DNA from 2 places in the Marinobacter bohaiensis genome. Region 2 is predicted to be linked to the other one. Evidence: riboswitches for the same ligand, from Rfam matches in the RefSeq annotation. Region 2 holds a riboswitch; the other holds the start of a gene.

Region 1 (5,804 bases), on a different contig from region 2:
GGTCGTGCAGGTCGCCCACATCGCTGGGGGAGAACAGGGTCCAGTCGGCGTCGGCGCGCATGCGCTCGATCAGCAAGTCCGGTACCCAGTTGGCGGTGTTCATGTCGTGGGTGCGGCGACGCTCGTCGCCGGTGTTCTTGCGCAGTTCCAGGAACTCCTCGATGTCCAGGTGCCAGCTTTCCAGGTAAGCGCAGACCGCGCCCTTGCGCTTGCCGCCCTGGTTGACCGCCACGGCGGTGTCGTTGACCACTTTCAGGAACGGCACGACGCCCTGGCTGCGGCCGTTGGTGCCCTTGATATGGGAGCCCAGCGAACGCACCGGCGTCCAGTCGTTGCCCAGGCCGCCGGCCCACTTGGACAGCAGCGCGTTGTCCTTGATGGCGCCGTAGATGCCTTCCAGGTCGTCGGACACGGTGGTCAGGTAGCAGGAGGACAGCTGCGAGTGCCGGGTGCCACTGTTGAACAGCGTCGGCGTGGAAGCCATGTAGTCGAACGACGACAGCAGATCGTAGAACTCGATGGCGCGGGCGTTGCGGTCGTCCTCGCGCAAAGCCAGGCCCATGGCGACACGCATGAAGAAGACCTGCGGCAGCTCCAGGCGCTTGTCCTCGAAATGGACGAAGTAGCGGTCGTACAGGGTCTGCAGGCCGAGGAAGCCGAACTGCCGGTCGCGCTCGGGTTTGATTTCAGCGCCCAGGCGCTCCAGGTCGAACTCGCCCAGGGCCGGGTCCAGCAGCTCACGCTCGATCCCGAAACCGATGAAACTGGACAGCGCCTGTGGATAAACCTCGGCCAGGGTCTGATCGAGCGGCAGGGACAGGGCCTGACCGGCCTCCAGACGCAGCTGTTCCAGCAGCAGGCGGGCGGTGACGGCACTGTAGTCCGGCTCCTGCTCGATGCGCCCGCGGGCGGTCATGACCAGGGCGTTGAGCACGTCTTTCTCGGGAATGCCGTCGTAGAGGTTGCGCACGGCGTCTTCCACCACGCTTTCGGCGTCCACCGCGTCCAGTCCGGCGCAGGCCTGCTCCACCTGATGTTTCATCAGGCCCACGTCCAGCGGCACGGTCTGGCCGTTGGCCAGGGAGACCGTCAGGGTGGGATGGGCTTCCACCGGCGCCTGGGTGGCACGTTCCTGGGCGTGGGCTTCGCGGTACAGCACGTAGGCCCGGGCCACCTTCTGTTCCTCGGCGCGCATCAGGGCCAGTTCCACCTGATCCTGAATGTCTTCGATGTGCACGGTGCCGCCAGCCTGCAGGCGCCGGCTCAAAGCCTGGATGACCTGACGGCTGACGCGGCGAACGCTGTCGTGGATACGGGCGGAACCGGCGGCTTTCTCGCCTTCCACGGCGAGGAACGCCTTGGTGATGGCGACACTGATCTTGCTGGCATCGAAATCGACCAACTGGCCGTTTCGCTTGATGACTCGGAGGGCCAGGGTCTGTTCCTGGGCATCGGTTGGAGCGGCAGCAGCGCTGGGCATCATGATTCTCCTGGGTACGCGTGGTCAAAAAACTTACCTTCGCGTACGCAGGACGGCAGACCTCCACGGAGGGTGGAGTCGCATTGCCGTTTGCTGCTCACCCTGAGTCGCGAAGGTGCAGTCGCGTGGTCCCATTGGTGGGGCCACACCTCCCTGGCAGGTCTTCGGACTCAGGGGTCTGAACCGTTCCGGTTCGCCTCGCGTAACGACTTCCCAGCAGATGCCAGTGTCATCGTGTCACGCTCGTGCCCCAATACCGCTGCGCGTCAGTTCCGGATTCTCACCGGATTCCCGGACACCAGAGGTTGTGGATAACGGCGCTGTGCAGCCGGGAGCGCCTTACGACTCCCGGTTGGCAGTGCGCTGGTTAACGATAAACCACTAGATCTGGTGTCTAACCAAGGATAAGAGCACTATATAGATGAAGCCTGACAGGAACAAGCCAATGTTGATACGAATGGCCACATCCCTACTGGCGGCGGCGCTGGCGCTGCAGAGCGTTCCGGCCACCGCCGAGTCGCTGACGCCCTTCTCCACCCTGCAGACCCTGGACGACGGCTGGACCCCGCTGACCTTCCCCGATATCGATACCCACACCCGCTACCGACTGGTCGACGACCAGGGTACCCAAGTGCTGCGCGCGGACACCGACGGCGGCGCCTCGGGACTGATTCACCGGGTCGACATCGAGCCCGGTGAAAAGCTGGTGCTGCACTGGCGCTGGAAAGTGGACGGCGTTTACGCAAAGGGGGACGCACGCCGCAAGGACGGTGACGACTATCCGGCCCGGATCTACGTGGCGTTTGCCTTCGAACCGGACAAGGCGGGTTTTTTCGAGCGGGCCAAACGCAAAGCGGTGGAGTTGGTTCACGGCGACGCCCTGCCCGGCAGCGCGCTCAACTACATCTGGGCCAACCGCCTGCCCCGGGGCGAATCCGTGCCCAACCCGTTCAGTGAGGAAACGCGGATGATCGCGGTGCAGAGCGGATCGGACCATGCGGGACAGTGGATGGAGGAGAGCCGGGATCTGGTGGCGGACTACCGCGCCGCCTTCGGCGAGGATCCGCCGCGCATAACCGGCATTGCCGTGATGACGGACGGCGACAATACCGGCTCGGCCGCCACAGCCTACTACGGGGACATCCGGCTCTCACGCTGACAGGATAGGCGCCGGCATGAGAACCCAACAGAGTAAGCGACCACTTACTATCGGAGGATGATCAGCGGCGTTTCGCTGGTCTTGAGCATGCTGGTGGTGGTGCTGCCCACCAGGAACTGGCGGATGCGGGAATGGCCGTAGGCGCCCATCACCATCAGGTCGATGCCCTGCTCTTCCTGGTAGGCGTGCAGGGTTTTTTCCACGTCTCCAGCCCGCACCGCCACCTCCACCGAGCAACCGGCCGCTTCCAGCTTCTGCGCGGCGTCATCCAGGGCTGCACGGCGTTCATCGGTCTCGTCGCCGACCATCACCAGATGCAGCGGAACCTTGCGGAAGATCGGGCTGTTGGCCAGGAGATCCACGCCTTTCTGCATGGTCTCGCTGGCGTCGAAGGCGAGCATGGCGCTGCGCGGCTCGCGATACTCGTCCGGCACCAACAGCATGGGCCGATGCAGGGTGCGGATCACGGTTTCCAGCTGGCTGCCGATGTGAACATCGCGATCGTTGCTGCTCTCGCCGTGCAGGCCCATCACCAGCAGGCGGGTTTCGTCTTCGATGTCCAGCAGGCTTTCCGCCAGGTCGCCGTGGCGCTGGCGCTGGCGGATCTCGCTGACGCCGTCCTCGCGGATCCGCGACTCCGCCGCATCCAGCATGTGGCGCCCCTGCTCCAGGGCCAGCTTGCTGCGGCGCTGGTCCAGGTCCGCCAGTTCCTCGAGCAGGTGCTCGCGACTGCCCAGCCCGATGCTGCCCGCCAGGTCCGGCTCGGTCGGGTAGCGCTCCTGATCCAGCACGTGGAACAGGGTGACGGGCGCATCCAGACGCTGGCTGGCCCAGGCGGCGTAATCGCACACCGCGGTGGTGGCACGGGAACCATCGATACAGGCGACGACGTCGGACATGTCAGTATTCCTTTCGCTTGTGGGTCCGGCTTTCTTGTTCGATCAAAGCAGTTTCGACCAGTTTGCCCCGAATGACGGGGCCACGTCATCAGTGGCCCATCAGATCGTCGACGGCACCGGGTTTGTCGTGCACGCCGAAGCGGTCGACGATGGTGGCGCTGGCCTCGTTCAGGCCGATCACTTCCACATCGGCGCCTTCCCGGCGGAACTTGATGACCGCCTTGTCCAGCGCGCCGACGGCGGTGATGTCCCAGAAATGGGCCCGGCTCAGGTCGATGACCACGTTATCCACGCCTTCCTTGAAGTCGAACGAGGCCAGGAACTTCTCGGTGGAACTGAAGAACACCTGCCCCACCACGGTGTAGACGCGGCGACGGCCTGCGCCATCCAGCTCGGACGTGACCGCCATGAAGTGCCCGATCTTGTTGGCAAAGAACAGCGCCGCCAGCAACACGCCGGCCAGCACGCCCAGCGCCAGGTTGTGGGTGGCCACCACCACACACACGGTGACCAGCATCACCAGGTTGGTGGACAGCGGGTAGTGGCGCAGATTGCGCACCGAATCCCAGCTGAACGTCCCGATCGACACCATGATCATCACCGCCACCAGGGCCGCCATGGGGATCTGCACCAGCCAGTCCTGCAGCACCAGCACCATGAACAGCAGGAAACAGCCGGCCACCAGGGTGGACAGCCGGGTGCGGCCGCCGGATTTCACGTTGATGACCGTCTGGCCGATCATCGCGCAACCGGCCATGCCGCCCAACAGGCCGGAACCGATGTTGGCCAGGCCCTGGCCCTTGCACTCGCGGTTGCGGTCACTGGGCGTGTCGGTCAGGTCGTCGACGATGGTGGCGGTCATCAGCGATTCCAGCAGGCCCACCACGGCCAGCGGCAGCGAGTACGGCAGGATGATCCACAGGGTCTCGAGGTTCATCGGCACATCCGGCCACAGGAAAACCGGCAGGGTGTCGGGCAGGTCGCCCATGTCGCCGACGGTGCGCACATCCAGACCCAGCAGGATGGAGACGATGGTCAGGGAGATGATGCAGATCAGCGGCGACGGCAGCACCTTGCCCACTTTCGGTATCAGCGGGAACAGGTAGATGATGCCCAGGCCGGCGGCGGTCAGGGCGTAGACGTGCCAGGTGACGTTGGTCAGCTCCGGCAACTGCGCCATGAAGATCAGGATCGCCAGGGCATTGACGAAGCCGGTCACCACCGAGCGCGACACAAAGCGCATCAGCGAACCCAGCCGGATGTAGCCGGCGATGATCTGGAACACACCGGTCAGCAACGTCGCCGCCATTAAATACTGCAGTCCGTGCTCCTTGACCAGGGTCACCATCAGCAGCGCCATGGCGCCGGTGGCGGCGGAAATCATGCCCGGCCGGCCGCCGGCAAAGGCAATCACCACGGCGATGCAGAACGAGGCGTAGAGGCCCACCCGCGGGTCCACGCCGGCAATGATCGAGAACGCGATGGCCTCGGGAATCAACGCCAGCGCCACCACGATGCCGGAGAGCACATCCGCGCGCGCGTTGGAGAACCAGTTTTTCTTGATGGAATTCAACATGCAAAAAACCTTTGGGGGATGTCATACGAAAACAGACACGGCGCCTGCGCACCGTGTCTGTTTTCAGCATTGGTTGTGCCAGTCGATTACGTCAGGTGGATGACACACAACAGCCCGACGCTCCCCATCACCAGCGTGTAGGGGAAAGCCATCATCACCATGCGGCCGTAGGACAGCCGCACCAGTGGTGCGATGGCGGAGGTCAGCAGGAACAGGAAGGCGGCCTGTCCGTTGGGCGTGGCCACGCTGGGCAGGTTGGTACCGGTGTTGATGGCCACCGCCAGCTGCTCGAAATGCGCCTGGGAAATCGCGCCCGCATCCAGGGCCTGCTTGATTTCGCCGATGTACACCGTCGCCACGAACACATTGTCGCTGATCATCGACAGCAACCCGTTTGCCACGAAGAACATGCCCGGCTGCTGCGCTTCCGGTAGCGACAGCACGTAGTTTATCACGGGCGAGAACAGGTGTTGTTCGTGGATCACCGCAACGACCGCGAAGAACACCACCAGCAGCGCGGTAAACGGCAGGGCCTCCTGAAACGCCTTGCCAATCTGGTGTTCATCGGTGATGCCGGTAAACGCCGTGATCAGCACGATCACCAGCAACCCGATCAGCCCCACTTCCGCCACGTGCAGCGCCAGCCCCAGCACCAGAACCACGGCCGCCAGCGCCTGGACGCAGAGTGCC
Region 2 (5,804 bases):
GCGCAGCAGTTGCTCGGTTTCCAGGCGCTCCAGGTTCTCGCGACTCATGTCGTCCTGGTAGCGCAGGCAGTGCCCGGTGCCCTGCTGCCGGGCCTTGCGCATCAGGGTGCGCAAGGCCTGCAGCACGGCCGCGGCGGAGTCCAGATGGGTCTCGCGCACCGCCATGGTGCCGACCACCGCCGACAGCCAGACGCTGCGCTCGCCGATGGAGAAGATGCGGTCGAAACGCGCCAGTATCTGGCGGGCACGCTCTTCCAGGGACTCCCGGCGCGGTCCGCGCAGCAGGATCGCCGTGGAGCTGTCGGACAGCGTGGCGATCAGCTCGCCGTCGCGGACGCATTGCTCCAGGCGCCGGCGCAGCTCGGCCGTCAACAGTTCGTTCTCCCTGCGACTCAGCGTCTCCCGCACCAGCGCATGGTTGGGCAGGGCGATGGCCAGGATATCGATGTCCGCGCCGTCGGCCTGCCGCAGACGGTCGGCCAGTGTGGTTTCCAGGTAATGGACGTTGGCCAGGCCGGTGCCGGGGTTGATGAACTTCTGCCGGGTGATGTCCGCCTGGGTGCCGGAGATCATGCGCGCCGTACCGGTGGCCGGATCGTGGTCGCAGATCCCCCGCGCGACAACCCAGCGGTAACCGCCGCGACCGTTGGCCAGGCGGTACTCGGCCCGAAATCGGGGTATCAGGCCGTTGATGTGGTCGTGCAGTTGCTGGCGCACCCCGGACACGTCCGCCGGATGAATCATGTCGAGCCAGTGGGAGGGCGCGAACGAGGTGCCCAGATCGGTGCGACCGCACATCGCCAGCCAGCGTTGCGACACCTGCAACCGCTCTTCCTCAAGATTCCACTCCCAGACGCCGTCGTTGGCCCCTTCGATCACCAGGTTCAGGCGCCGCGTGCGCTCCGCCACGCGCTGCTCCAGATCCGACTTCACGCGTTCCAGCTCGGCGAGGTTGCGGCGCACCGACTCCAGCACGAAGTTGGACAGTACCGACAGTTTCTGGATATCCAGGTCGTCGGAAGCCGAGTGGACGTGAAAGTCGAAGCGGCCGTCCACCGCCTGGCACAACTGGTCGGCAATGGCGTTGATCTCGTCGCGCAGGCGTTTTTCGGCGTCAGTCACCGGCGGCCTCCACCTGCAGGCAGAAACGGCACGCGGCGTCGCCGCGCTTGCGGCAGCGTTCCACCACGAACTGGCCGGTTTCGCCATACTCCTGCAACAAGCGCCGGAACAGCGCTTCATAGAGCCCGCACAGGCGATTCGGGGAACCGTAGGTGACCAGCAGGCGATCGCCCTGCTCCCGCACCGAAAACTTGTCCCGCACCCGGTCGCGCTCGTCTTCGTCGCGCAGGCCGGCGGCGAGGGTGGCGTGCACGGCCGGCTGGCGCTTGAGGAAATCCCGCGCCGAACCGGACACCTGATAGAACATGGGGAACATGCGCCGGGAAATGTTGATGAAATAGTCGGCGTAGAGCGCCCAGAGGGCCTCTTCGTCCAGCTGGAAATGGCTTTGGGCCGCCCGGATCAGACGCAGGCACTGCCCGTCGTCGTAGTCGGTGTCGATCCGGAAATCCTGGCCCGGGGCCAGTTCCGCCTTGGCCCGGACCTCTGCCAGGGCCTCCGGTCCGCCTTCGCTTTCCACCAGTTCCAGTAAGACTTTCTGGATCAATCCAATCATGCCTATCGATACTCTACCGTGCCGGGGCCGGGCAACGTCGGGTGGTTCCGGCCAGGCCCCCAGTCTAGGCGAACCTCCGGACCGATGCAGGGCCACTTTATAAGGTTTTACACTCACCTTTAGCCGCCATGACGGGCCGAAGCGCGTATTCAAGAGCGTCCCGACTTGCTCCGGCCCGCCAAGCTGTTTATGCTCCATCCGTCGGTTTCCTTCGGGAAGCACGGAGCATCGCAAGACGCTCCCGACCAGGGAATTCGCCGCGGCCCCGCCGCGAAACGAAACTGCCCCCGCAACTGTAGGCGGCGAGCCACGCCCATCCGCGCCACTGGGAATCCCCGGGAAGGCCGGGCGCAGCCACGACCCGTCAGTCAGGAGACCTGCCGACACGACGTTCACCCATCCGGGCGGGGTGCCCCGGGGTTCAGGAAGGACGATTCCCATCTCAGCGATCTGCCAGCCGACCCGACGCGTTTCCATCCCCCCGATTGCAACCTCAGCTAACTGTTATGTTATAACATAACCATATAGCGACAACGGAGATCGGGACTGACATGACTTCCCCTCAATCAGCAGGCCATCAAAACAGCCGTTTTCAACGGGCCGCAGACGCGACTCGACCGCTGCGCGGCTTACTTCTGGCGATAGCGGCCCTCTACACGCCGCTTGCAGCGGCCACCGACTACCCATTGACCCTGACCAACTGCGGCCGTGACATCGAATTCGACGCCGCCCCGCAGAGCACCGTCACCATCGGCCAGTCCGCCACCGAGATGCTCTACTCGCTGGGGCTGGGCAACAAAGTGTCCGCCACGTCGGTGTGGTTCAACCCGGTGCTGCCGGAATACAGGGCCCTCAACGACCAGATAGAGCGCATCGCCGACAACGACCCCAGCTTCGAAGCCGTGGTCAATCACAAGCCGGACCTGGTGGCGGTCCAGTACGAGTGGCACGTTGGCCCCACCGGCATCGTCGCCACTCGCGACCAGTTCCACGACCTGGGCATCAACACCTACATCCTGCCGGCGGACTGCGACACCAAGGACAACTCCACCGGCGGTGACGGCACCCGCGTCGCCGCGTTTTCAACGGATTCCGTCTACAAGGGGATCCACGAACTGGCGACCATCTACGACGTGGAAAACGCCGGCGACGAGCTGGTGGCCGACCTCAAAGCCCGCGAGAGCAAGGCTGTCGCGCGCGCCCGCGACCTGGATCTGCCGGACGACCTGTCCGCCGTGTTCTGGTTCTCCTCCGCCGACCTGGAAATCGATCCCTACGTCGCCGGCCGCCTGGGCGCACCGGGCTACATGATGGACAAACTGGGCATCCGCAACGTGATCGAGTCCGATGAGGAATGGCCCACCGTGGGCTGGGAGTCCATCGCCAAGGCCGACCCGGACATCATCGTCGTCGCCCGCATGGACCGTCGCCGCTTCCCCGCCGACGACGTGGAAAAGAAACTGGAGTTCCTGCGCACCGATCCCGTCGCCAGCCAGATGACCGCCGTCAAGGAAGGCCGCATCGTGCAGATGGATGCCCACGCCATGAGCGCCACCCTGCGCACCATCTTTGGCCTGGAAGCGCTGTCTGAATCCCTGGCGGAGATGACCTTCGACCGATGATCCGCGCCCTCGCGACGATCTGGCCACTGACGGCACCGCGCCTGCACTGGTTCTGGCTGGCGCCGACGGTACTGCTGACTGCGCTGGTCGCCGGTACCGCCATCGGCGAGACCCGGATTCCCATCGAGACCATCCTCAAGGTGCTCGCCAACCACCTGTGGGGAGCGGGCTACGCCGTGGACCGGATCGATGCCGGCATCATCTGGAGCTACCGGCTCAGCCGCGCCATCGTCGCCGCCTGCTGTGGCTCCGGCCTGGCGCTGGCCGGGGTGGTGCTGCAGGCGCTGCTGCGTAACGCCCTCGCCGACCCGTTCCTGATGGGCATCTCCGCCGGCGCTTCCACCGGCGCCGTGGCGGTCACGGTGATCGGCGTTGGCGCCGGAGCTGTCACCCTATCGGCGGGTGCCTTCGCCGGCGCCACCCTGGCGTTCGGGCTGGTGGTGATGCTGGCCCGGGCGGCCAGCGGTGGCAACGGCGGACGCGGCATCCAGACCGCCGGCGCCATCATCCTCGCCGGCATTGCCGGCTCCCAGTTGTTCAACGCCCTGACGGCTTTCATCATCGCCAAATCCGCCAACGCCGAGCAGGCCCGGGGCATCATGTTCTGGCTGCTGGGCAACCTGTCCGGCGTGCGCTGGGAGGACGTCACCCTGGCGGTTCCCACCGCCCTGGCAGGCCTGCTGGTGTGCCTGTGGCACATGCGCGCGCTGGACGCCTTCACCTTCGGCGCCGACAGCGCCGCCTCCCTGGGCATCGCCGTGCGCCGGGTGCGCGGGCTGCTGATCGGCATCACGGCGCTGGTAACGGCGGTCATGGTGTCCATGGTCGGCGCCATTGGCTTCGTGGGGCTGGTGATTCCCCACGCCATGCGCTTCATCGTCGGCAGCCGTCACGCCCGGCTGGTACCCGCCTCGGCCCTGGCCGGCGCGGTGTTCCTGATCGGCTCGGACATCCTGTCGCGCATCCTGGTGCCCGGCCAGGTGCTGCCCATCGGCGTCATCACCTCGCTGATCGGCGCGCCGGCGTTTGCCCTGATCCTGATCCGGGGGAGCGGAACGCGATGAAGCTGTGTGCCGAACACCTCGACTGGACCGTCCACGGCCGCAAGCTGGTGGATAACGTCAACCTGAGCATCGAGCCGGGGGAAACCTTCGGTCTGGTGGGGCCCAACGGGTCGGGCAAGACCACCCTGCTGCGCCTGCTGGCCGGCCTGCGCAAGCCCCGCGCCGGCATGGTCCGGCTGGACGGTCGCCCCATGGCGCGGCTGCGCCAGCGCGACATCGCCCAGTCCGTCGCCCTGGTGGAACAGCAGGCGGACACCGGTGAGCGGCTCAGTGTGCGCCAGGCGGTGGAACTGGGGCGCACGCCGTTCCTGTCGCCGCTGCGGCCCTGGTCGGACGCCGACGAACGCATCGTCAACCGCGCCCTGGACGACGTGGAAATGCGCCACTTCGGCGACCGTCTCTGGCACACCCTGTCCGGCGGCGAGCGCCAGCGGGTGCACATTGCCCGCGCCCTGGCCCAGCAACCGCGCATCCTGCTGCTGGACGAGCCCACCAACCACCTGGACATCCACCACCAGCTGTCGATCCTGGACCTGGTGCGGCGGTTGCCGATCACCGTGGTGATCGCCCTGCACGACCTCAACCAGGCCATGGACTGCGACCGGCTGGGCGTGATGGAACGCGGCCGCCTGGTCGACCTGGGCCCGCCCACCGGTGTACTGAGCGCCGAGCGCCTGCAGCGCACCTTCGGCGTCCAGGCCGACGTCATCGACGATCCGCTGGACGGCCGTCCGATCCTGCGTTTCCGACAAGCCATCTGATTCCGGAAGACCCATGCGACTGACCCTGTTTCTGATCCTGTTGATCCCCACCCTGGCCCAGGCCGAAACCCACACGGTCAACATGCTTACCCGCGCCGGCAGTGAGGCCATGGTGTACCAACCCGACCACCTGACCATCGCGCCGGGAGACAGCGTGCACTTCGTGGCGACCCAGCGCGGCCACAACGCCGCGGCCATCAAGAGCATGTTGCCGGCCGGCGCCGAGCGCTTTATCGGCGGCATCGACGAGGAAATCACCGTGACCCTGGATGAACCCGGCGTCTACGGCGTGAAATGCTCGCCCCACTACGCCATGGGCATGGTGATGCTGATCGAGGTGGGTGACGCCCACGCCAGCGCCGGCGAATTGCCCGATGACCTGCCCAACCGGGCGCGGCAACGGTTTGAATCGATTCTCGCCGCCGACTGATCCGCCATAAAAAACGCCCGCAATCGCGGGCGTTTTCATTTCCGGTGGTGCTTCCTCCGGGTCAGGCGATACGACGCGCCTCACGCCCGGCCTGGATCAACGCGAACAGGTCGCGCACGCTGACCCGGCCGTCGCCGTCAATGTCGTGGCGGTCGACGCTGGCGCGGCCGAACAGCAGCGCCAGGGTCAGCCGTGTCAGATCGCGACCGTCGATGCGGCCATCGCCGTTGAGGTCCGCCGACGCCACCG

What was found. A riboswitch is a leader RNA that binds a small molecule or an ion and turns the genes downstream of it on or off. The one in region 2 is predicted to bind cobalamin.
Region 1: another riboswitch for cobalamin. It lies ahead of DKK67_RS20385 (ribonucleoside-diphosphate reductase subunit alpha); the one in region 2 lies ahead of DKK67_RS13555 (ABC transporter substrate-binding protein).

Annotation. Positions count from the first base shown of each region.
Region 1 covers NZ_QGEH01000007.1:39,193-44,996, forward strand. The annotation lists gene DKK67_RS20385 (ribonucleoside-diphosphate reductase subunit alpha) at 1-1,483, opposite strand, end outside; cobalamin riboswitch at 1,618-1,798, opposite strand; gene DKK67_RS20390 (DUF3047 domain-containing protein) at 1,926-2,639, shown strand; gene DKK67_RS20395 (universal stress protein) at 2,687-3,538, opposite strand; gene DKK67_RS20400 (SulP family inorganic anion transporter) at 3,627-5,114, opposite strand; gene nhaB (sodium/proton antiporter NhaB) at 5,201-5,804, opposite strand, start outside.
Region 2 covers NZ_QGEH01000002.1:176,327-182,130, forward strand. The annotation lists gene DKK67_RS13545 (putative bifunctional diguanylate cyclase/phosphodiesterase) at 1-1,122, opposite strand, end outside; gene DKK67_RS13550 (heme NO-binding domain-containing protein) at 1,115-1,678, opposite strand; cobalamin riboswitch at 1,864-2,077, shown strand; gene DKK67_RS13555 (ABC transporter substrate-binding protein) at 2,230-3,300, shown strand; gene DKK67_RS13560 (FecCD family ABC transporter permease) at 3,297-4,364, shown strand; gene DKK67_RS13565 (ABC transporter ATP-binding protein) at 4,361-5,125, shown strand; gene DKK67_RS13570 (pseudoazurin) at 5,139-5,555, shown strand; gene DKK67_RS13575 (ExeM/NucH family extracellular endonuclease) at 5,617-5,804, opposite strand, start outside.